3 regions of the Pseudomonas vranovensis genome follow, and region 2 is predicted to be linked to each of the others. Evidence: predicted binding sites of a transcription regulator. Region 2 holds the regulator's gene; each other region holds the start of a gene.
What was found. Region 2 encodes FliA, which starts transcription of late flagellar genes. Its sites were predicted from a motif close to CTAAAGTTTNNNNNNNNNNNGCCGNTAA; they were not measured.
Positions count from the first base shown of each region.

Region 1: the regulator FliA is predicted to act here: its motif matches at 3,910-3,937, upstream of ABVN19_RS24690 (methyl-accepting chemotaxis protein).
Region 3: the regulator FliA is predicted to act here: its motif matches at 3,410-3,437, upstream of ABVN19_RS20925 (methyl-accepting chemotaxis protein).

Region 1 is NZ_CP159259.1:5,340,230-5,347,850, reverse strand. Features, by position in the region: gene ABVN19_RS24710 (low specificity L-threonine aldolase) at 1-1,035, shown strand, start outside; gene ABVN19_RS24705 (methyl-accepting chemotaxis protein) at 1,099-3,036, opposite strand; gene ABVN19_RS24700 (cell division protein ZapA) at 3,194-3,496, opposite strand; gene ABVN19_RS24695 (hypothetical protein) at 3,493-3,723, opposite strand; gene ABVN19_RS24690 (methyl-accepting chemotaxis protein) at 3,999-5,624, shown strand; gene gbcB (glycine-betaine demethylase subunit GbcB) at 5,722-6,819, opposite strand; gene ABVN19_RS24680 (hypothetical protein) at 6,818-6,961, shown strand; gene gbcA (glycine-betaine demethylase subunit GbcA) at 7,105-7,621, shown strand, end outside.
Region 2 is NZ_CP159259.1:3,266,484-3,274,104, reverse strand. Features, by position in the region: gene flhA (flagellar biosynthesis protein FlhA) at 1-1,494, shown strand, start outside; gene flhF (flagellar biosynthesis protein FlhF) at 1,506-2,816, shown strand; gene fleN (flagellar synthesis regulator FleN) at 2,936-3,769, shown strand; gene fliA (RNA polymerase sigma factor FliA) at 3,766-4,506, shown strand; gene ABVN19_RS15205 (chemotaxis response regulator CheY) at 4,611-4,985, shown strand; gene ABVN19_RS15200 (protein phosphatase CheZ) at 5,006-5,794, shown strand; gene ABVN19_RS15195 (chemotaxis protein CheA) at 5,807-7,621, shown strand, end outside.
Region 3 is NZ_CP159259.1:4,501,613-4,509,233, reverse strand. Features, by position in the region: gene ABVN19_RS20935 (class 1 fructose-bisphosphatase) at 1-786, shown strand, start outside; gene ABVN19_RS20930 (DUF924 family protein) at 790-1,386, shown strand; gene ABVN19_RS20925 (methyl-accepting chemotaxis protein) at 1,451-3,343, opposite strand; gene ABVN19_RS20920 (hypothetical protein) at 3,578-3,832, shown strand; gene ABVN19_RS20915 (lipocalin family protein) at 3,829-4,404, shown strand; gene ABVN19_RS20910 (formimidoylglutamate deiminase) at 4,541-5,905, opposite strand; gene hutC (histidine utilization repressor) at 6,048-6,758, shown strand; gene ABVN19_RS20900 (HutD family protein) at 6,755-7,327, shown strand.

The DNA.
Region 1 (7,621 bases), 2.1 Mb from region 2:
GATCAAAGCCAGCAATTCGCCAGCGACAACTATTCCGGCATCTGCCCCGAAGCCTGGGCCGCAATGGAGAAAGCCAACCTGGGTCATGACCGCTCATACGGCGACGACCAATGGACCGCCCGCGCCGCCGAGTACTTCCGCGAGCTGTTCGAAACCGACTGCGAAGTGTTCTTCGCCTTCAACGGCACTGCGGCCAACTCCCTGGCGCTGTCGTCTTTGTGCCAGAGCTATCACAGCGTCATCTGCTCGGAGACCGCCCACGTCGAGACCGACGAATGCGGCGCCCCGGAGTTCTTCTCCAACGGCTCCAAACTGCTCACCGCGCGCAGCGTGGATGGCAAGCTGACGCCCGAGTCGATCCGCGAAGTCGCCCTCAAGCGCCAGGACATCCACTACCCCAAGCCACGGGTGGTCACCATCACCCAGGCCACCGAAGTCGGCACCGTTTATCACCCTGAAGAGCTCAAGGCGATCAGCGCCACCTGCAAGGAACTGGGCCTGAACCTGCACATGGACGGCGCCCGCTTCAGCAACGCCTGTGCTTCCCTGGGCGTCTCGCCGGCCGAGCTGACCTGGAAGGCGGGTGTCGATGTACTGTGCTTTGGCGGTACCAAGAACGGCATGGCGGTGGGTGAGGCGATTCTGTTCTTCAACCGCAAGCTGGCTGAAGACTTCGACTACCGCTGCAAGCAGGCTGGCCAATTGGCCTCGAAGATGCGCTTTCTGTCGGCCCCGTGGGTGGGCTTGCTGGAAAACGATGCCTGGCTCAAGTACGGCAGCCATGCCAACCGTTGCGCACAGTTGCTCAGCGAACTGGTCAGCGATGTGCCGGGCGTGGAACTGATGTTCCCGGTGCAAGCCAACGGGGTGTTCCTGCAGATGTCTGAACCGGCCCTGGAAGCCTTGCGCAACAAGGGCTGGCGCTTCTACACCTTCATTGGCAGCGGGGGTGCGCGGTTCATGTGCTCGTGGGACACCGATGAGGCACGGGTGCGCGAGCTGGCGGCGGATATCCGCGCGGCCATGGGCGCCTGAGGGCCCTTATCGCGGGGCAAGGCCGCTCCTACCGTAGGAACGGCCTTGCCCCGCGATAACGATCTACAGCCTGAAGCCACCCATCTGCCGCGCCAGGTCATCGGCCAACCCACGCAGCGCCTGGCAGTCCTCCCGACACCCCTGCACTTCAGCCGCCGTCTGGCGTGCCAGATCGGAAATCCCCTGCACATTGCGGTTGATCTCATCGGTCACCGCCGACTGCTCCTCCGTCGCCGTCGCCACCTGCAGGTTCATGTCACTGATGTGTTCCACCTGCCCGGTAATGGTGGTCAACGATGCCCCAGTGCGCTGGCTCGACTCGACCCCGGTACCCGTCGCGGCCTGCCCGGCATGCATGGACGCCACCGCGTTGCCGGCACCCTGCTTGAGCCGCTGGATCATGTGCTGGATTTCGTCGGTGGATACCTGGGTACGTTGCGCCAGCGTACGCACCTCATCGGCGACCACGGCAAAACCACGGCCCATTTCACCGGCGCGAGCGGCCTCGATGGCAGCGTTGAGCGCCAGCAGGTTGGTCTGCTCGGAGATGCTGCGAATCACCGCCAGCACTTCGTCGATGGATGCCACCTCCTCAGCCAGCTGACTCACCGCCCCCGCCGCCAGGCCGATCTCGCCCGACATTCCCTCGATGTGGGCAATCGAACGCTGCACCACTTCACGGGCCTGCAACGCTTCGCTGCGCGCGGTCTGCGACGCCTGGGCGGCGTTGCCCGCATTCTGGGCGATGTCCTGCACGGTAAGCCCCATCTGGTGTACTGCCGTTGCCACCATCTCGGTCATTTCCTGCTGGCGCAGCGAACGGTCCGCCGTGTTTTCCACCACCTCGGTCACCTGGCTGACGGCCTTGTGCAGGTGCTCGGTAGTGCGCAGTACTTCACCGATCAGGTCGCGCTGGTTGTCCAGGAAACGATTGAAACCGCGGGCCAGGTCCCCGAGCTCGTCGGCGCGGGACTCATCCAGCCGGTGAGTCAGGTCGCCACCACCGTTGCCGATGGCCATCAAGGCGCCGGTCACCCGGCGAATCGGGCGAACGATGCCCCCCGCCAGCAACACCACCAGCAACAGCGACACCAGGGCGACCGCGCCACCAATCAGGCTGGTCATCCACACCGTTTCACGTACCGGGGCGTAGATCTGCGCCTCCGGCACTTCGGCGACCAGCGTCCAGTTCAGGTCGCGCAAAGGCAGGCTCAAGGCCAGGTAACCTTCGCCGTCACGCTCGAAACGGCTGCTGTGCAGGCTGTCGTTCCGGTCCAGCACGGCCTGGGCGGCGGCCGCGCCGATCTGCTCGGCAAGCTTACGCTTGCCACTGAACTGCTGGTCTGGATGAACCTGGATCAGGCCATCGCCGCGCACCAGAAACACCCGTCCGCGCTCACCAAAGCTGAAGTTGTGGATCAGCTCGGACAACTCGGTCATGCGCAGGCCGAGGCCGGCGATGCCCACCAGCTTTCCGGCCTTCTCCACCCGATAGTCGATGAACAACGCCAGCTCTCCGGTACTGCCATCGGTGTCGATGTTGAGCAGGCGCGGGTTGCCGCTGTCGATGAAGCCATAGAACCACTTGTCCGCCGGATTGCTGCGGCTCAACGTTCGGTCCAGGCCCTTTTCGTTGTAGTAGTGGTTGGTTTCGGTCGCCGCGAACAGCGCGGTAAAGGCCTGGTTCTTCTGCCGCAGCGCTTCCAGGTATTCGACAAACTGTGCTGCCTGGGCCGGGTCTTCGCCCGCTGCCAGCCAATCGCGCAGCAAAGTATTGTTGGCAATATCGGCCGCTGCGGTGAGCGGACGGCTGAGCATGCGCTCGATGTCGTTACGAATTGCCTCAATGCTCGCCGGCAAGGCGGTGTCGACCAAGTAACGCTCGGTCAGGCGATTGACCGCTACCGAGTAGATTCCCACCACCACAAGAATGCTCACCAACAGGGCTGCGCCCATGCTTGCAATCAACTGCCACTGGATACTGCGCCGCCAGAACTGCATGAAACTTCCCCTGAGTAAATAAGCCCTGTACTGCAATAGACAGGCCAATTGTATACAGAAGGAAATACAATAACTCCAGTGACCCACGACAATGCCGCCCACTGCCGACAGGGCAGTGAGCGAGCAAAAGAAGCGTGAACGGTGTTGCGGGGGCCGATCAGCTGTTGCCGATGGTCCGGGCAATCACATCGACCGTGGCGCTGACTTGCTCTTGGTAACGGTCGAGGGCCTGCTGGTGCTGCTGTTGCAGTTCGATCTGCTGCGAGCACAGGTTGAGGGCTGCCAGAACCAGCAGCTTGTCACCGATCAGGGTGGGGTATTTGCGCTTGGTCTCGGCCAGCGACGCGTTGAGCATCTGCACGGCCTGGGCCAGGGCCTGTTCCTGGCCTTCGGGGGCCTTGATCGAATAGTCACTGCCGAGAATCGACACGACATTGATCGGCTGTGCTGAAGTTCTCATGCGTTGACGGCACCAACGCTGGCGCGCTCGACCAGGGCCTGGATACGTGCAGCGGTAGCGCCCTGCTTCTCTTCCTGCTCCATCAGCGACAGCTGCAGGCTTTCGTTTTCGTCCTTGGCTTGGGCCAGTTCAGCGCTGATCTGAGCATTGCGCTCGGCCAGTTCCTGATTCTTCTGTACCAGGTCGCCGACCAGTTGTTCCAATTGACTGAGGGAAGTTTCCAACATGATTACCTTCTCGGGGGTTTTCGGGGGGCGCACACGATAAAGAAAAGTCCGCGTGCTAGCCAGGGATATCGGGTTTAGACGCTTCACGCTGGTGCAGATTGACCCGGGTTACGGAGTCCGGTTCCCCATATTGGCAGCCGCCCGTCAGGAAAGAAGATAGCTGGCTCACAATTTCATCTTCAGGCCCTCAAGAGTTTTTGCGTCCGACCGATAGGCAAGTCAGTCCTGAATCTGTCGCACCCCGTGCGCGTCCATTTCCCTCCCGGAAGACCACCATGTCCCTACGTAACATGAACATCGCCCCGCGCGCGCTGCTGGGGTTTGCCTTGATCTGTGCCTTGATGCTGGGCCTGGGGCTGTTCGCCCTCAACCAGATGGGCAAGATTCGCCAGGCCGGCGAAATCATCGAGCAGTCCACCGTACCCAGCATCACCAACCTCGACCAGCTGACTCAGCTGACCCTGCGCCTGCGTACCTTGTCGTACCGCCTGTTGATCAACCGCGAAGCCGACACGGTGCAGAACACCTTGCAATTGATCGACCAGCGCAACCAGCAGATCGACGACGCCCGCCGGGTGTACGAGCCATTGATCTATGGCACCGAGGAGCGCACGGCCTACAACCAGTACGTGCAGTTGCTCGGCCAGTACCGACAACTGGAAAACCGCATGCGCCTGGCTTCGCAAAGCAATGACCTGGAGGTGCTGCGCACCTTGATCAACCGCGACATGCTCGACAACTCCGAGCAGATCAACAAAGTCATGGATCAACTGGTGAGCATCAACACCGAACAGACCCGCGAGATCAACCAGACTGCCGCCGACCAATACAGCCATGCCGTCGCCCTGGTGATCGGCCTGTTGCTGGCAGCCACGGTGCTGACCTTGATCTGCGCCCTGCTGCTGACCCGCAGTATCGTCAGGCCCATCGACGAAGCCCTGCAGGCCGCCGAGCGCATCGCCGAAGGCGACCTGACCCGCCGCATCGAAGCCGAAGGCCAGGACGAGGCCGCGCGCCTGCTACGGGCGATGGCCAAGATGCAGAACAAACTGCGCGACACGCTGCAACTGATTGCAGGCTCAGCCACGCAACTGGCCTCGGCCGCCGAGGAACTCAACAGCGTCACCGACGAAAGCGCCCGTGGTCTGCAACAGCAGAACAACGAAATCGAACAGGCCGCCACCGCCGTCACCGAAATGACCAGCGCTGTGGAAGAAGTGGCGCGCAATGCCGTGAGCACCTCCGAGGCCTCTCAGGCTGCGACCCGTTCAGCCGGTGACGGTCGTGACCTGGTACTGGAAACCGTCACCGCCATCGAACGCATGAGTGTCGATGTGCAAGGCACCGCCGAATTGATCGGCAACCTGGCAGAAGAGTCGCGGGACATTGGCAAGGTGCTGGATGTGATTCGCGGCCTGGCCGACCAGACCAACCTGCTGGCCTTGAATGCTGCCATCGAGGCAGCCCGTGCCGGTGAAGCCGGTCGCGGCTTTGCCGTGGTGGCCGATGAGGTGCGAGCCCTGGCCCACCGCACCCAGCAGTCGACCAGCGAAATCGAGCGGATGATCGGCAGCATCCAGGGCGGTACCGAGCAGGCGGTCAACTCCATGCGCAACAGCACCGAACGGGCCGAGTCGACCCTGAACATCGCCCGTGGCGCCGGCCTTGCGCTGGACACCATCACCGGCGCCGTGGCCCAGATCAACGAACGCAACCTGGTGATCGCCAGCGCCGCCGAAGAGCAGGCCCAGGTGGCTCGCGAAGTGGACCGCAACCTGGTCAACATCAACGACCTGTCAGTGCAGTCGGCCACCGGCGCCCACCAGACCAGCGCCGCCAGCGCCGAGCTGTCGCGCCTGGCTGTGGACCTGAACGGCCTGGTGGCCCGCTTCAGCGTCTGACCTTTGTGTAGGAGCGGGCTCGCCCCGCGATACGATGTGACGGTCAGATCGCTATCGCGGGGCAAGTCGAGCCGTCGCACCGCCGCTCCCACAGTGTTCAGTATTCGATCCGCACATCCCCTTTCGGCACGCTGCAGCACGACAGGATATAACCCTCGGCGACGTCGTCATCGGTGATGCCGCCGTTGTGCTCCATCTCCACCTCGCCACCCAGCTTGAGTACCTTGCAGGTACCGCAGATGCCCATGCCGCAGGCTTTGGGAATCATCAGGCCAAGCTTGGCCGCCGCCGCATGCACGGTCTCGCCCGGCGCTACGCGAATACTCTTGCCGGCCGCGGTGAATTCCACCTGGTGCAGGTCGGCATTGTCCACTTCCGGCGCATCGGCAGCCTGCTCGGCAAGCTCGACAGCGTCGGCCTTGACCTCGGCCGGGGTCGCCCCGAACGATTCCTCGTGGTAGCGGCTCATGTCGTAGCCGCTGCCTTCGAGCAGGCGCTTGACCGCATGCATGTAGGGCGTAGGGCCACAGCAGAAGATCTCGCGCTCCATGTAGTCCGGCGCAATCAGTTCCATCAGTTTCTGGTTCAGGTAGCCACGGTAGCCCGCCCAGGGCTCGCCCAGGCCATGTTTCTCGCAAATGATGTGCAGGCTGAAGTTGTCGATCCGCGACGCCATGTGCTCCAGCTCGCGGTGATAAATGATGTCCTTGGGCGAGCGGGCGCTGTGTACGAACACCATATCGACATTGGCGTTGGTGTCGTAGAACCACCGGGCCATCGACATCACCGGGGTGATGCCGACGCCGCCGCTCAGGTACAGCACCTTGGGGCTGGGGAAGTCGATGGCGTTGAACAGCCCCACCGGTCCATGCACCGCCAGCTCCTGGCCTTCGTGCAGGGTGTCGTGCAGCCAGTTGGAGACCTTGCCGCCCGGTACCCGCTTGATGGTCACCGAGAAGCTGTAGGGCACCGACGGCGAGCTTGAGATGGTGTAGGAGCGCATGATCGGCACCCCGTCTATCTCAAGTTCCAGGGTCACGAACTGCCCGGGCTTGAAGAAGAACATGATCGGCTGGTCGGCCATGAAACAGAAGGTGCGCACATCCCAGGTTTCCTGGATCACCTTGACGCAACGGACGATGTGGCGGCCGTTGGCCCAGGTCTGGGTGCTGACCGGATTGAGGAAGTTGGACATGCTCGTCTCCACGGCCGACTGCGGCCTGATGGCTGCGATTCTGATCAAGCTGCGACACGAACACTTTCCTATCCGCGACATCGGCGTGCTTATCGCGACCAGCCCCCTGCCGCAAGGGCTGGCGCGTCGGAAACGGATCTGATCATGTCGTCCATGGATATGGTTCAAGGCGGCTTCAATCGCACACTCCTTCGCAAATGAACCGCTGTATTTCAGCCTTGCGTCGCCATAACAACGATTAGCCACATTCACCGGCCACAAGCACTGGCCACGAGGACCTACACGATGGACGTCACCGCAACTTTGAGTCTGGGCGATCCACTGGAACCTGCGCGCAAGGCCACCGCCGAGATGCTGCAGAACCGCGAGCGGACCTTCTCGCTGCCGCAGCCGTTCTATTGCGACGAACGCCTGTTCCAGATCGACATGGAAGAGATCTTCCAGAAGGAATGGCTGATTGCCGGGATGACCTGTGAAATCCCGACCAAGGGCAACTTCCTCACCCTGCAGATCGGCAAGAACCCGATCCTGGTGGTGCGCGGTGCCGAAGGCCAGGTGCATGCTTTCCACAACGTCTGCCGTCACCGTGGTTCGCGCCTGTGTACCAGTGAAAAAGGCAAGGTGGCCAAGTTGGTCTGCCATTACCACCAATGGACCTACGAGCTCGACGGCCGCCTGCTGTTCGCCGGCACCGAAATGGGCGCCGACTTCGACATGAAGCAGTACGGCCTCAAGCCTGTGCATGTGAAGACCGCCGGTGGCTACATTTTCATCAGCCTGGCCGAGAACCCACCGGCGATCG
Region 2 (7,621 bases):
CTGCTGATCCTGTTCATCAACCTGATTGGCGGCATGCTGGTCGGTATGTTCCAGCACGGCATGACGTTCGGCGACGCTGGCAAGGTCTATGCGCTGTTGACGATTGGTGACGGTTTGGTGGCGCAGTTGCCGTCGCTGTTGCTGTCTACCGCGGCTGCGATCATGGTGACCCGTGCCTCCGGCTCCGAGGACATGGGCAAGCAGATCAATCGGCAGATGTTCGATTCGCCCAAGGCGCTGGGTGTGTCGGCGGGCTTGATGATTGTCATGGGCCTGGTGCCGGGCATGCCGCATGTTGCCTTCCTCAGCCTGGGCCTGCTGGCCGCCGGCGGTGCCTACCTGGTGTGGCGCAAGCAGAACCAGGTCAAGCTCAAGGCCCAGGAAGAAGTGCAGCGCCAGCAAGACCTGTTGCCATCGCCACAGCGTGCCGCCGATACCAAGGAGTTGGGGTGGGATGATGTCACGCCCATCGACATGATCGGCCTGGAAGTGGGCTACCGGCTGATCCCCCTGGTGGATCGCAACCAGGGTGGGCAATTGCTGGCGCGGATCAAGGGCGTGCGCAAGAAGCTCTCCCAGGACCTGGGCTTTCTGATGCCCACGGTTCACATCCGCGACAACCTGGACCTGGCGCCCAGTGCCTATCGCCTGACCCTGATGGGGGTGATCCTGGCCGAAGCCGAGATCTACCCGGACCGTGAGCTTGCGATCAACCCGGGGCAGGTGTTCGGCACCCTCAACGGCATTGCCGCCCGCGACCCGGCCTTCGGCCTGGAGGCGGTGTGGATCGACGTCGGCCAACGCAGCCAGGCGCAGTCGCTGGGCTACACCGTGGTGGATGCCAGTACCGTGGTCGCCACCCACCTCAACCAGATTCTGCACAAGCACTGCCATGAGTTGATCGGCCACGAAGAGGTCCAGCAACTGTTGCAGGTGCTGGCCAAGGCATCGCCTAAACTTGCCGAGGAACTGGTGCCGGGTGTCATTTCATTGTCGGGTCTGCTCAAGGTGCTGCAGGCGCTGCTTGCCGAGCAGGTGCCGGTACGTGATATCCGCAGCATTGCCGAGGCCATCGCCAATAATGCCGGCAAGAGTCAAGATACCGCCGCGTTGGTGGCAGTGGTGCGCGTCGGATTGTGTCGCGCCATCGTGCAAAGCATTGTCGGCGTTGAGTCCGAGCTGCCTGTGATCACCCTGGAGCCAAGGTTGGAACAGATTTTGCTCAATAGTCTGCAAAGGGCCGGGCAAGGTCAGGAAGACGGTGTTCTTCTTGAGCCGAGCATGGCTGAAAAGCTTCAGCGTTCGTTGATCGAGGCTGCCCAGCGTCAAGAGATGCAGGGGCAGCCGGCGATCCTGCTGGTCGCAGGACCGGTACGTGCAATGCTGTCGCGCTTTGGTCGCCTGGCTGTACCGAATTTGCATGTTTTGGCGTATCAGGAAATACCTGACAACAAGCAAGTTACCATCGTTGCCACAGTAGGCCCCAACGGCTGAGGTAGTGGGTTATGCAAGTTAAGCGTTTTTTCGCTGCCGATATGCGTCAAGCCATGAAGCTGGTTCGAGATGAGCTGGGGGCTGATGCCGCCATCATCGGCAACCGACGGATTGCTGGCGGTGTCGAGCTGACGGCTGCGCTGGACTACAAGCTGTCTGCCCTGGCGCCACGGGTTCCGAATGTGGAACTGGAAGATGAACTGCGCAAGACGCAGTCGCGAATTGTCACGGCCCAGGCCGAGCTCAGTACCCGCAACGACAGCGACGATGCCAACCGCCAGCTGTTCGCCGGCCTGCCGCTGACCGCCTCCGAGCCGCTGGTCGACACGCACGTGGATGAGCCGGTCGCGCCGCAGGTACCTGCGCCGGCACCGGTCGACCCGCGCCTGTTCGATGCCATGCGCTCGGAACTCAATGGGTTGCGTGAATTGCTCGAAGTGCAGTTGGGTTCGCTTGCCTGGAGCCAGCTGCAGGGCAGCCAGCCACAGCAGGCCAACCTCTGGCGGCGCCTGCAGCGCATTGGCCTGACCGGCCCGATTGCTCGTGAGCTGCTCGACCAGATCGCCGGTATCGACGAACCGCGCCATGCCTGGCGCATGCTGCTGGCGCACCTGGCGCGGCGTATCCATGTGCCGGAAGTCGAGCCGATCGAAGAGGGCGGCGTCATTGCCATGGTCGGCCCGGCCGGCATGGGCAAGACCACCACTCTGGCCAAGCTGGCGGCGCGCTATGTGCTCAAGTACGGCGCGCAGAACATGGCCCTGGTGAGCATGGACAGTTTCCGTATTGGCGCGCAGGAGCAGCTCAAGACCCTGGGCCGCATCCTCAACGTCTCGGTAACCCACGTCGACCCCGGCCAATCGCTGGCCCAGGCGCTGGAGCCGCTGCTGCGCAAGCGAGTGATCCTGATTGACACCGCCGGCCTGCAGGCCAGTGACCCGGCCCTGCGCATGCAGCTTGAAACCCTTGCCGGACGCGGCATTGCGGCCAAGAATTACCTGGTGCTGGCGACGACCAGCCAGAAGCAGGTGCTCACTGCCGCCTATCACAGCTACAAGCGCTGTGGGCTGGCCGGGTGCATCCTGACCAAGCTTGATGAAACGGCCAGCCTCGGCGAAGTCCTGAGCCTGGCCATCAGTCATGAATTGCCAGTGGCCTATCTAACCGATGGGCCGCGCATTCCTGACGATCTGCACTTGCCGCGTCGCCACCAGCTGGTGAGCCGTGCGGTCAGCGTGCAGATGCAGGAGGAGCCCAGCGAAGAGGCGATGGCCGATATGTTCGCTGATCTCTACCACAGCCACGGCAAGCGTGTTGGCTGAGGTGATTGTGAAGACGTTGCAAAGTATCTGCATTGATGGTCTGCCATGCATTTTTCAGGTGTTGAAAGCGCAGCCGGCTATGTGGCCTCGGTCTAAGCAAGACAAGGTATTGAACAAACATGGGTAGCATGCATCCCGTACAGGTAATCGCCGTAACAGGCGGTAAAGGTGGCGTCGGCAAGACCAATGTGTCGGTGAACCTGTCGTTGGCGTTGGCAGAGCTTGGCCGTCGGGTCATGCTGCTGGACGCCGACCTGGGCCTGGCCAATGTCGACGTCCTGCTGGGGCTTACTCCCAAGCGGACCCTGGCTGACGTCATCGAAGGCCGCTGTGAATTGCGCGACGTGCTGTTGCAGGGGCCGGGCGGTGTGCGCATCGTACCGGCCGCCTCTGGCACACAGAGCATGGTGCACCTGGCACCGGCACAGCACGCAGGCCTGATCCAGGCGTTCAGCGAACTGGGTGACAACCTCGATGTGTTGGTGATCGACACCGCTGCGGGTATCGGTGACTCGGTGGTCAGTTTTGTCCGCGCCGCGCAGGAAGTGCTGCTGGTGGTGTGCGACGAGCCGACCTCGATCACCGACGCCTACGCGCTGATCAAGCTGCTCAATCGCGATTACGGCATGAACCGTTTCCGCGTGCTGGCCAATATGGCGCAGAGTCCGCAGGAAGGTCGCAACCTGTTCGCCAAGTTGACCAAGGTCACGGATCGCTTCCTGGACGTGGCCCTACAATACGTCGGCGCCGTTCCGTACGACGAATGCGTGCGCAAGGCGGTGCAAAAGCAGCGTGCGGTCTATGAAGCCTTCCCGCGTTCCAAGTGCGCGCTGGCATTCAAGGCCATTGCCCAGAAAGTCGACACCTGGCCGTTGCCGGCCAACCCGCGGGGTCACCTGGAGTTTTTCGTCGAGCGCCTGGTGCAGCCGACGAGCGCGGGCCCTGTGCTATGAGCGCCAGCGGATATCGGATGTACAGCAAGGCATCGCGAGATGCCCAGTATGAGTTGATCGAGCGTTATGCGCCGTTGGTCAAGCGCATCGCCTATCACCTGCTGGCGCGTCTGCCGGCCAGTGTGCAGGTGGAGGATCTGATCCAGGCCGGCATGATCGGCCTGCTCGAGGTGTCCAACAAGTACGACGCCAGTAAGGGTGCCAGTTTCGAGACCTACGCCGGCATCCGAATCCGCGGCGCAATGTTGGACGAAGTGCGTAAAGGGGACTGGGCGCCACGTTCGGTTCACCGCAACACCCGTATGGTCAGCGACGCGATTCGCGCAATTGAAGCAAAAACCGGTCGTGACGCTAAAGATCACGAGGTTGCTGCCGAACTTCAATTGAGTCTCGATGATTACTACGGGATCTTGAATGACACCCTGGGCAGTCGCCTGTTCAGTTTCGACGACCTGTTGCAGGACGGCGAACACGAAGGCCTGCACGAGGATGGCGCCAGTGCCCAGCTCGAGCCGTCGCGCGACCTGGAAGACGAGCGTTTCCAGGCAGCCTTGGCCGACGCCATCGCCAACCTGCCGGAACGTGAGCGTCTGGTCCTGGCCCTGTACTACGACGAAGAGCTGAACCTCAAGGAAATCGGTGAGGTCCTGGGGGTCAGCGAGTCACGTGTCAGCCAGTTGCACAGCCAGTGTGCAGCGCGTTTGCGCAGTCGCCTGGGAGAATGGCGAGCGCGTTGAACGCAGGTTCAATGCAGTCGCGAAATGTAGTGCCCGAATTGATTGAATGCGCGTTCTGCGCTGAGCGCGTTAAAGACTGCTTGGAGGTCTAATTGAACAAAGACATGAAAATCCTCATCGTCGACGATTTCTCGACGATGCGGCGGATCATCAAGAACCTGCTGCGTGACCTGGGCTTCACCAACACCCAGGAAGCTGACGACGGCAACACCGCATTGCCGATGCTCGAAAGCGGCCATTTCGACTTTCTCGTGACCGACTGGAACATGCCTGGCATGTCCGGCATCGACCTGCTGCGCAAAGTGCGCGCCGACGAGCGCCTCAAGCACCTGCCGGTGCTGATGGTCACCGCCGAGGCCAAGCGCGAGCAGATCATCGAAGCGGCCCAGGCCGGCGTCAACGGCTATGTGGTCAAGCCTTTCACGGCCCAGGTGCTGAAAGAAAAGATCGAGAAGATCTTCGAGCGCGTCAACAGCTGAAGACACGCCACGGGGGCGCTATGGAGCAAACACAAACATCCTTGGGCGAGTTCGAGTCCACGCTCAAGAAGCACGCCCAGGAGCTGGTCGACAGCCTCGAGCGAGGCAAGTTCGGCGACGCGGTACAACTGATCCATCAGCTGAACCAGACCCGTGACCGTGGCCTGTACCAGGAAGTCGGCAAGCTTACGCGCGAGCTGCACAGTGCGATCGTCAGCTTTCAGATCGACCCGCACATGCCGCAGGCCGAAGAAGTGTCGCAGATCACCGACGCGACCGAGCGCCTGTCCTACGTGGTCAAGCTGACCGAAGGCGCGGCCAACCGCACCATGGACCTGGTCGAAGCGAGTACCCCGGTACTCAATGAGCTGGGCGAAGAGGCGAGGGCGCTGAGCGTTGACTGGCAGCGCTTCATGCGTCGCGAAGTGGCGGCACCGGAGTTTCGTGAGCTGGCCAAGCGCGTCGACAGTTTCCTGACGCGCAGCGCCGAGGGCAACCGCAAGGTCGCCGGGCACCTCAACGACATTCTGCTGGCTCAGGACTACCAAGACCTGACCGGCCAGGTGATCAAGCGCGTTACTGCGCTGGTCACCGAAGTAGAAAGCAATCTGCTCAAGCTCGTGCTGATGGCCAGTCAGGTCGACCGCTTTGCCGGTATCGAACATGACCACCAGCAGCTGCGTGCTGAAAAAGATCAAGAAAAACATCCGGCCCGGGGTGAAGGTCCGCAGATTCATGCCGATAAACGTGAAGACGTTGTGTCCGGTCAGGACGATGTCGATGATCTGCTGTCCAGCCTGGGTTTTTAGGGAGCACGTTTAATGAGCTTCGGCGCCGATGAAGAAATCCTTCAGGATTTTCTGGTAGAAGCCGGCGAGATTCTTGAGCAACTGTCCGAGCAACTGGTCGAGCTGGAAAGCCGTCCGGATGATGCCGACCTGCTCAATGCGATCTTTCGCGGTTTTCACACTGTAAAAGGGGGCGCCGGCTTCCTCCAGCTCAACGAGCTGGTGGAGTGCTGCCACATCGCCGAAAACGTTTTCGACATCCTGCGCAAGGGTGAGCGGCGCGTCGATGCCGAGCTGATGGACGTGGTCCTGGAAGCCCTGGATACCGTCAACAGCATGTTCGGCCAAGTGCGTGAGCGCACCGATGTCACCCCGGCCACGCCTGAGCTGCTGGCGGCCTTGTCGCGCCTGGCCGAGCCGGCTGGCGCCGAGCAGGCACCGGCGTCGGCACCAGAGCCGGCGCCAGAAGCCCCGGTTGCTGCCGAAGCGGACATTACCGATACCGAGTTCGAACAACTGCTCGACTCGCTCAATGCCGTCAAGGCCGAGGCTGAAGCCCAGGCCCAGGCACCCGACGCCGCCAGCGATGAAATTACCGATGCCGAGTTCGAGTCGTTGCTCGACCAGTTGCACGGCAAAGGCCAGTTCGCCCCCGACAGCCTTGCGGCGCCCGCGGTGGCGGAACCGGTAGCGGCCCAGGGTGCCAGCGACGAAATCACCGATGACGAATTCGAAGCGTTGCTTGACCAATTGCATGGCAAGGGCACCTTTGCCGTCGATGCGTTGCCTGCTGCTGCGGCCCAGGCGTCTGCGCCGACATCCGAGCCAGCCGGCGATCACATCAGCGAACACGAATTCGAAGCCCTGCTCGATGAACTGCACGGCAAGGGCAAGTTCACCCCCGACAGCGTGGCCCCGGCCGCGTCGCCAACCGCGGCGGTAGCGGCCAAGCCTGCACCGGCCCCGACCCCGGTGGCGGCTGCCAAACCAACGGCCCCGGCTGCGCCTGCCAAGGCTGCCGCACCCGCACCGGCCCGACAGCCGTCGCCCACTGCCGAGAAGCACCCGGCCAGCGAAGCGGAAACCACCGTGCGGGTCGATACTGCACGCCTGGACGAGATCATGAACATGGTCGGCGAGCTGGTGCTGGTGCGTAACCGCCTGGTGCGCCTGGGTCTGAACAGCGGCGATGAAGCCATGTCCAAGGCGGTGTCGAACCTTGACGTGGTCACGGCCGACTTGCAGACCGCGGTGATGAAAACCCGCATGCAGCCGATCAAGAAGGTCTTCGGGCGCTTCCCGCGACTGGTGCGCGACCTGGCCAGGCAGTTGAAGAAAGAGATCAACCTCGAGCTGGTCGGTGAAGAAACCGACCTCGACAAGAACCTCGTCGAGGCGCTGGCCGACCCGTTGGTGCACTTGGTGCGCAACGCCGTCGACCACGGCATCGAAACTCCCGAAGAGCGCGAAGCCGCCGGCAAGACCCGCAGCGGCAAGGTGGTGCTGTCGGCCGAGCAGGAGGGCGATCACATCCTGTTGTCGATCTCCGATGACGGCAAGGGCATGGACGCCAACGTCCTGCGCGCCATTGCGGTCAAACGCGGGGTGATGGACAAGGATGCCGCCGAGCGCCTGAGCGACACCGAGTGCTACAACCTGATCTTCGCCCCGGGCTTCTCGACCAAGACCGAGATCTCGGACGTCTCCGGGCGTGGCGTGGGCATGGACGTGGTGAAAACCAAGATCGCCCAGCTCAACGGCTCGATCAATATCTACTCGACCAAGGGGCTGGGCTCGAAGATCGTCATCAAGGTCCCGCTGACCCTGGCGATCATGCCGACCCTGATG
Region 3 (7,621 bases), 1.2 Mb from region 2:
GAAGCCAACGAGTGGGGCGGTCACCTGGCCGGCATGGCGTCCGAAGAAATGGACAACGCCTACCAGATCCCGGGCAAATACCCGAAGGGCGCCTACCTGTTGGTATTCGACCCGCTGGACGGTTCGTCGAACATCGACGTCAACGTGTCGGTCGGCACCATCTTCTCGGTCCTGCGTTGCCCTAACGAGTATCTGAGCCAGAACGAAAGCCTGAACGAGCAGGCCTTCCTGCAGCCAGGCACCAAGCAGGTTGCTGCCGGCTACGCGATCTACGGCCCGCAAACCATGCTGATCCTGACCCTGGGCAACGGCGTCAAGGGCTTCACCCTGGACCGCGAGCTCGGCAGTTTCGTCCTGACCCACGAGAACATCAAGGTGCCGGAAACCACCGCCGAGTTCGCCATCAACATGTCCAACCAGCGTCACTGGGAAGCCCCGGTCAAGCGCTACGTCGGCGAGTTGCTGGAAGGTGAGACCGGCCCGCTGAAAAAGAACTACAACATGCGCTGGATCGCCTCGATGGTTGCCGACGTGCATCGCATCCTGACCCGCGGCGGCCTGTTCATGTACCCGCGCGATGCCCGCGAGCCTTCCAAACCGGGCAAGCTGCGCCTGATGTACGAAGCCAACCCGATGTCCTTCATCATCGAACAGGCCGGCGGTGCATCCACCGACGGCAACCAGCGCATCCTCGACATCCAGCCCGAGAGCCTGCACCAGCGTGTGGCGGTGTTCCTCGGTTCCAAGCAGGAAGTCGAGCGCGTTACCGGTTATCACCAGGAGTAAGTCATGCTCGCACCTTGGCAGCCGTTGCTGGAGTGGTGGTTCGGATGGGGCACCAGCCCCCAGGACGTCGCTGACGAGAAGAGTACGCTGTGGTTTGGCAAGCACCACGACGCCGAGGCGCAAGAGCGTTTCGGCGACCTGGTCGAACAAGCCCTGGCCGGCGGTCTGGAAGAGTGGCTGCAAAGCCCGCAGGGTTGGCTTGGCCTGGTCCTGCTGCTCGACCAGCTGCCGCGTATGATCTACCGCGACACGCCGCGTGCCTTCGATGGCGACCGGCGTGCCCAGGTGCTGGTGATGCAGGGTCTGGACAAGGCCTGGGACTATCAACTGCTGCCGATCCAGCGGGTGTTCATCCTGCTGGTGCTGGAACATGCCGAAGTGCTGGACTGGCAGAACGTCAGCATCGAACGCTATCGCTTGTTGCTCGATGCCCAACCCGACAGCGACCGGCGTTTGTTCGAGGGTTTCCTCGATTACGCCGAACAGCACCAGCGAGTGATTGCCCGCTTTGGTCGGTTCCCGCACCGCAATCTGATCCTGAATCGGCCAAGTACCGATGAAGAGATGGATTTCTTGCTGGAGCCGGGTTCGCGGTTCTGAGCTGGATTCAATCGTGGGGCAAGCCCGCTCCTGCCACAGGAGCGGGCTTGCCCCGCGATCAGTTTCAGATCCTGAAACTCCCCACCAGATGCTTCAACCGCTCGACCTGATGCTCCAGGTCATTGCAGGCACGCAACGTCGCTTGCAGGTTCTCCACCCCTTCCTGATTCAGCGTATTGATCTCGGTAATGTCGACATTGATCGATTCGACCACAGCCGTCTGCTCTTCAGTGGCGGTGGCCACCGACTGGTTCATGCCATCGATCTCGCCGATACGCTGGGTCACGCTGCCCAGTCGCTCACCCGCCTGGTTGGCGATCCCTACACTGTGTTCGCTGTGGCTCTGGCTTTCGGTCATGGTGCTGACCGCAACGCGGGCACCGGCCTGCAGTTCCTCGATGATGCGCTGTACCTGTTGCGCCGAGTCCTGAGTACGGTGGGCCAGGTTGCGGACTTCGTCGGCGACCACGGCAAAGCCGCGGCCGGCTTCACCGGCGCGGGCCGCCTCGATGGCGGCATTGAGCGCCAGCAGGTTGGTCTGCTGGGAAATGCCACTGATCACTTCGAGAATCTGGCCGATGTTCACCGTGTTGGCGTTCAGGGTCTCGATGTTGCCGCACGAATCGCTGATCTTCGCTGACAGCTGGTTCATCACCTCGATGGTCTGCTCGACCACCTGCTGGCCATCGGCAGCCAGGTTGCGTGCTTCGCTGGAGTGCTGGGAGGCGAGGGCGGCGTTCTGGGCGATTTCCTGGGCAGCGGCACCGAGCTCGTTGATGGCTGCTGCCACGCTGCTGGTGCGGCTTGATTGCTGGTCGGCATTGAAAATCGACGCGTTGGAGGCGCTCACCACCCGCAGGGCAACTTCGTTGACCTGGCCGCTGGCCGAGGCCACTTCGCGGATCGACTCGTGGATGCGCTCGACGAAGCGATTGAATGACTGGCCCAGGCTGCCGAACTCATCCTGGCCGTGAATGGCCAGACGGCGGGTGAGGTCGCCTTCACCTTCGGCGATATCGTGCATGGCCCGGCCCATCACATGCAGCGGTTCCATCAGCACGCGAATCAGCACGCCGAGCAGGGCGATGATGATCAGCACGGCGATCACCGTGGCGATGATGGCCGTGGTGCGCAGCTCGCTGAGCATGGCGAAGGCGAAGTCCTGGTCGAGTTCCAGGGCCACATACCAGTCCGCCGATGGCACGCCGCTGACCTTGGTGAAAGTGATGAACTGGGCGTTGCCGCCGCGCTCGGTTTCCTTGAGCCCGCTGCCGATCTGCGGGGTATGCCGAGGGTAGGCTTCGCTGAGGTTCTTCAGCACAAGCTTCGAATCGGGATGTACCAGGATCTTGCCGTCACCGTTGACGATGAACGCCTGGCCGTGACCGTCGAAGTTGAGTGCGTTGATGATCGCACTGATGCTGTCCAGGTCGGTGTCGGCACCGTTGATGCCGATCAGTCGGCCCTGGTACTGCACGGGTGTGGCCAGGGTGATCACCAGCTTGTTCGCCGAGGCCGAGATGTACGGTTCGGTGATGATGGTCTGCCCGGCACTGCTGGCGGCCTTGTACCAGCCCCGTACGCGTGGGTCGTAGTCCGCGGCGCGGTTGCCCAGCGGCACCGACTGCATGTAGCCGTCCTGGCCGCCGAAATAGGTCAGCAGGAAATTGCTGCCATACACCGGCAAATTGAGGCTACGAGTCAGGCTGTCTTTGCTGGCGCCATCGACGGCCACCTGCTGGGACAGTGACTGCAGGATCTGGATGCGGCTTTGCAGCCAGGTCTGGATGTTGCTGCTGGTCAGGCTGCCCAGTTCCTGCATCGACGCCTGGGTGTTGGCGAGCAGCGTCTGGCGCTGGCGGTAGTCGTTGAACAGGATGAAGCAGGTAAAGGCGACAGCAACCACCAGGGCGGCGGCGAGCAGAATCTTGTGGCTGAACTTCAGGTTTTTTGTCATTGCGGAGTCTGTCTGCACAAGGCGGGTCAACGGAGAGGGCGCGGCAATACGTCGCAGCGCCTTTCTGTGTCGTCCGCTCCAGGCAAAAGATTAGGTCGTTGCAGGTCTATACGACCAAAGGCAGGGATTTGGCGTCAGGAAAGCGTGCAGCGCCGGGAACCAGAACCCGTTTTTCCCTTCTAAGCTGTCGGTAGGCCACTGCGCCTGCACCCTCATGTCCAGGAGTGACCCTTCATGTCGTTGCGTTCCCTCGCCCTGCTGTCCTTGTGCGTGTTTCTGACTGCGTGCAACAAGATCAATCAGGAAAACTATTCAAAGATCAAAGCCGGTATGGCGAAGGCCGAAGTCGAGCAATTGCTTGGCGCCCCCAAGGAGTGCTCCGGCGCACTGGGCATGTCCAGTTGCACCTGGGGTGACGAGAAAACCTTCATCAGCGTGCAGTACGCCGCCGACAAGGTGCTGATGTACTCCGGGCAGGGACTCAAATGAAACGGCTACACCTGCTGCTGGCCCTGTGCGCCGGCTTGATCCTGGGTGGCTGTGCCAACTCGGGAACGGGCCCGGTACCGCCCAAGACCGTCGAAAAGGTCGACCTCAAGCGTTATCAGGGCAAATGGTTCGAACTGGCGCGTCTGCCGATGTACTTCCAGCGCGACTGCGCCCAGTCCGAGGCGCACTACAACCTCAAGCCTGACGGTACGATGGGTGTGCTCAACCGCTGCATGACCCTTGAAGGCGAATGGCAGGAAGCCAGCGGCACTGCCTCGCCGCAGGAGCCAGGCAAGACCGACAAGCTCTGGGTAACATTCGACAACTGGTTCTCGAAAGTGCTGCCGGGTGGCATCAAGGGCGACTATTGGGTGCTCTACATCGGCGACGACTACCAGACCGCGCTGGTCGGTAATCCGGATCGCAAGTACTTGTGGATCCTGTCGCGCAAGCCGGTGATCCCGGCGCTGGAGCGCGAGAGCCTGCTGGCCAAGGCACGCCAGCAGGGGTATGACACGACCCGCCTGATCTGGCGGGTGTCGGACCGGGACATGGTGGCGCACAAGCGCTGATGGCTGTGGGAGCAGCGGTGCGGGTATTCCAGGCTGTGAATATTTGATGGTTGGACGGGCCTCTTGCGGGGCAAGTCGAGACGTCGCACCGCCGCTCCCACAGGATTTGTAGGAGCGGGCTTGCCCCGCGATCCGCTTACCCCAGCAACGTGCGCAGTACCCCGGCGAACGCCCGGGCACTCTCTTCCTCATCGGCATGGCGCCCCTGGCGCACTACCCACGTGCCGTTGACCATCACATCCCGCACCTGGCGATCGCCGCCGGCAAACAACCAGCGGTTGAGGATGCCGTCGTCACTGGCAGTGGCCAGGTACGGATCGTTGCCGTCGAGCACCAGCCAGTCAGCCCGTTTGCCCACCGCCAGCTCGCCTATCGGCTGCCCCAGCGCCTGGGCGCCGCCACTCAAGGCTGCGTCATACAAGGTGCGTCCGACCATCGGCTGATCGCCCCGGTACAGGCGATTGCGGCGCTGGTCGCGCAGGCGCTGGCCATATTCGAGCCAGCGCAGCTCTTCGACCACGCTCAGTGACACATGGCTGTCTGAGCCGATGCCCAGGCGACCGCCCTGGGCCAGGTAGTCTACCGCCGGGAAGATGCCGTCACCCAGGTTGGCCTCGGTGGTCAGGCACAGGCCGGCAACGGCACCGCTGCGGGCCATCAGTTGCACTTCATCGGGTTCGGCATGGGTGGCGTGGACCAGGCACCAGCGCGGGTCGACTTCGGTGTTTTCGAACAACCACTGCAAGGGCCGGCGCCCGCTCCAGCTCAGGCAGTCGTCGACTTCCTTCTGTTGCTCGGCAATGTGGATATGCACCGGGCAGCCTTTGTCGCTGGCCGCCAGTACCTGGGCAACCTGCTCCGGCGTCACTGCGCGCAGGGAGTGAAAGCACAGGCCCAGCCGTTGTGCCGGTTGGCGGGTCAGTTGCGGCACCAGTCGCGCCTGCAAGTCCAGATACTGCTCGGTGCTGTTGATAAAGCGCCGTTGGCCTTCATTGGGGGCCTGGCCGCCGAACCCCGAATGGCTGTAGAGCACGGGCAGCAGGGTCAGGCCGATGCCGCTGCTGCTGGCCGCCTGGCTGATGCGCAGCGACAACTCGGCAGGGTCGGCATAGGCTTGACCCTGGGTGTCATGGTGAACGTAGTGGAATTCGGCGACCGAGGTGTAGCCGGCCTTGAGCATCTCGATGTATAGCTGGCGGGCGATGACCTGCAACTGCTCGGGGCTGATCTTGCCGACCAGTCGGTACATCAGCTCGCGCCAGGTCCAGAAGCTGTCATTGGGGTTGCCGGCGACTTCGGCAAGCCCGGCCATGGCGCGTTGGAAGGCATGGGAGTGCAGGTTGGGCATGCCCGGCAGCAGCGGGCCTGCCAGGCGTTCGGCACCTTGGGCCGAGCCGCCAGGCTGAATGCGTGCCAGTAGGCCATCGGCGCCGACCTCGATACGGACGTTTTCGGCCCAACCCGTAGGCAGCAAAGCGCGCTCGGCAAAGAAGACGGACATCGACCCACACCTCATTGTGATTATTTGTATATACATATACAGACGTTTGCCTGCTGGGTAAACTCCGGCAAGCTACCGTTCATTCAACCGAACAAGGATATCTTCCGTGCCGACACCTCCTGTCTCCGCGCTGGTTGCCCAGATGGGCGAGGGTCCGGCGCCGCTGTATGCCCGGGTCAAGCAGATGATTGCCCAACAGATCCAGAATGGCAGCTGGCCGCCGCACCATCGGGTGCCGTCGGAAAGCGAACTGGTCACCCAGCTGGGTTTCAGCCGCATGACCATCAACCGCGCCTTGCGTGAGCTGACCGCCGAAGGATTGTTGGTGCGCATGCAAGGCGTGGGGACCTTCGTGGCCGAGCCCAAGACCCGCTCGGCGCTGTTCGAGGTCAACAACATTGCCGACGAGATCGCGGTCCGTGGTCATGAGCACAGTTGCAAGGTGGTGATCCTGGCCGAGGAGGCCGCCGGTTCCGAGCGCGCCCTGGCCCTGGACATGCGCGAAGGCCAGCGAGTGTTCCATTCTTTGATCGTGCATTACGAAAACGGCATTGCCGTGCAGATCGAAGACCGCTTCGTCAATGCAGCGGTCGCACCCGATTACCTCAAGCAGGACTTCACCCGGCAAACTCCCTACGCCTATTTGTCCCAGGTTGCACCGCTGACCGAAGGCGAGCATGTGGTCGAGGCGATTCTGGCCGAGCCGGAAGAATGCCGCCTGCTGCAAATCGAACAGAGCGAGCCGTGCCTGCTGATCCGCCGCCGCACCTGGTCGGGCCGCGTGCCGGTCACGGCGGCTCGCCTGATTCACCCCGGTTCCCGTCACCGTCTGGAAGGACGCTTCAGCAAATGAGCCAGTTGCAGGTTTTACGCGCCAAAGACTACCCCCGCATGCCGTGGAAGAACGGTGGCGGCAGTACTGAAGAAATCACCCGCGATGCGGGTGTGGGCCTGGACGGCTTCGGCTGGCGCCTGTCGATAGCCGATATCGCCGAGTCGGGCGGTTTTTCCAGCTTCGCCGGTTACCAGCGGATCATCACCGTGCTCGAAGGCGAGGGTATGCGCCTGCTGGTCGATGGCCAGCCCACAAGGCCGCTGTTGCCGTTCGATGCCTTTGCCTTCAGGGGTGAGAGCCAGGTCAGTTGCACGTTGCTTGGTGCCTCGATTCGCGACTTCAACCTGATCTACGCCCCCGAGCGTTACCAGGCTCGCCTGCAGTGGCTCGACGGCACTCAACGGGCATTCAGCTCGGCCTCGACCGTGCTGCTGTTCGCGGTTTCTGCCCAGGTGGACGTCGCCGTAGCCGGGCAGGGGGAGCACCGACTTGGTCGCTACGATTGCCTGCAGCTTGAAGGCAACCACAGCCTGCAGACGATCAACATACAAGGCCGCTGCTGCCTGATCGAGCTGTCCCCGCACTGAAGACGTAACAGCCTCGGGCCACATACGGTGGCCGGGGCTGTTACCGATTGACCCGAAGTGGTGCAACGCCACTGGTCGGCTTCTCCTTCCGAAAAACACCGCCCAAAAAAATATTTCAGACCTTGTCCAAGGCCTGCGGGGCTTTAGCGCCTGCATCAGCGCCGCTTGAAGGACGCGTGCGAGAAGTTGGCATTTCAATTGCCTATGCTTGTACATACAAGTAAATATGTGTTTGTATAAGTCCATGACACACCCAATGCCTGGGTTGGTTTGGACTGATCGCTTAGGAGCCAT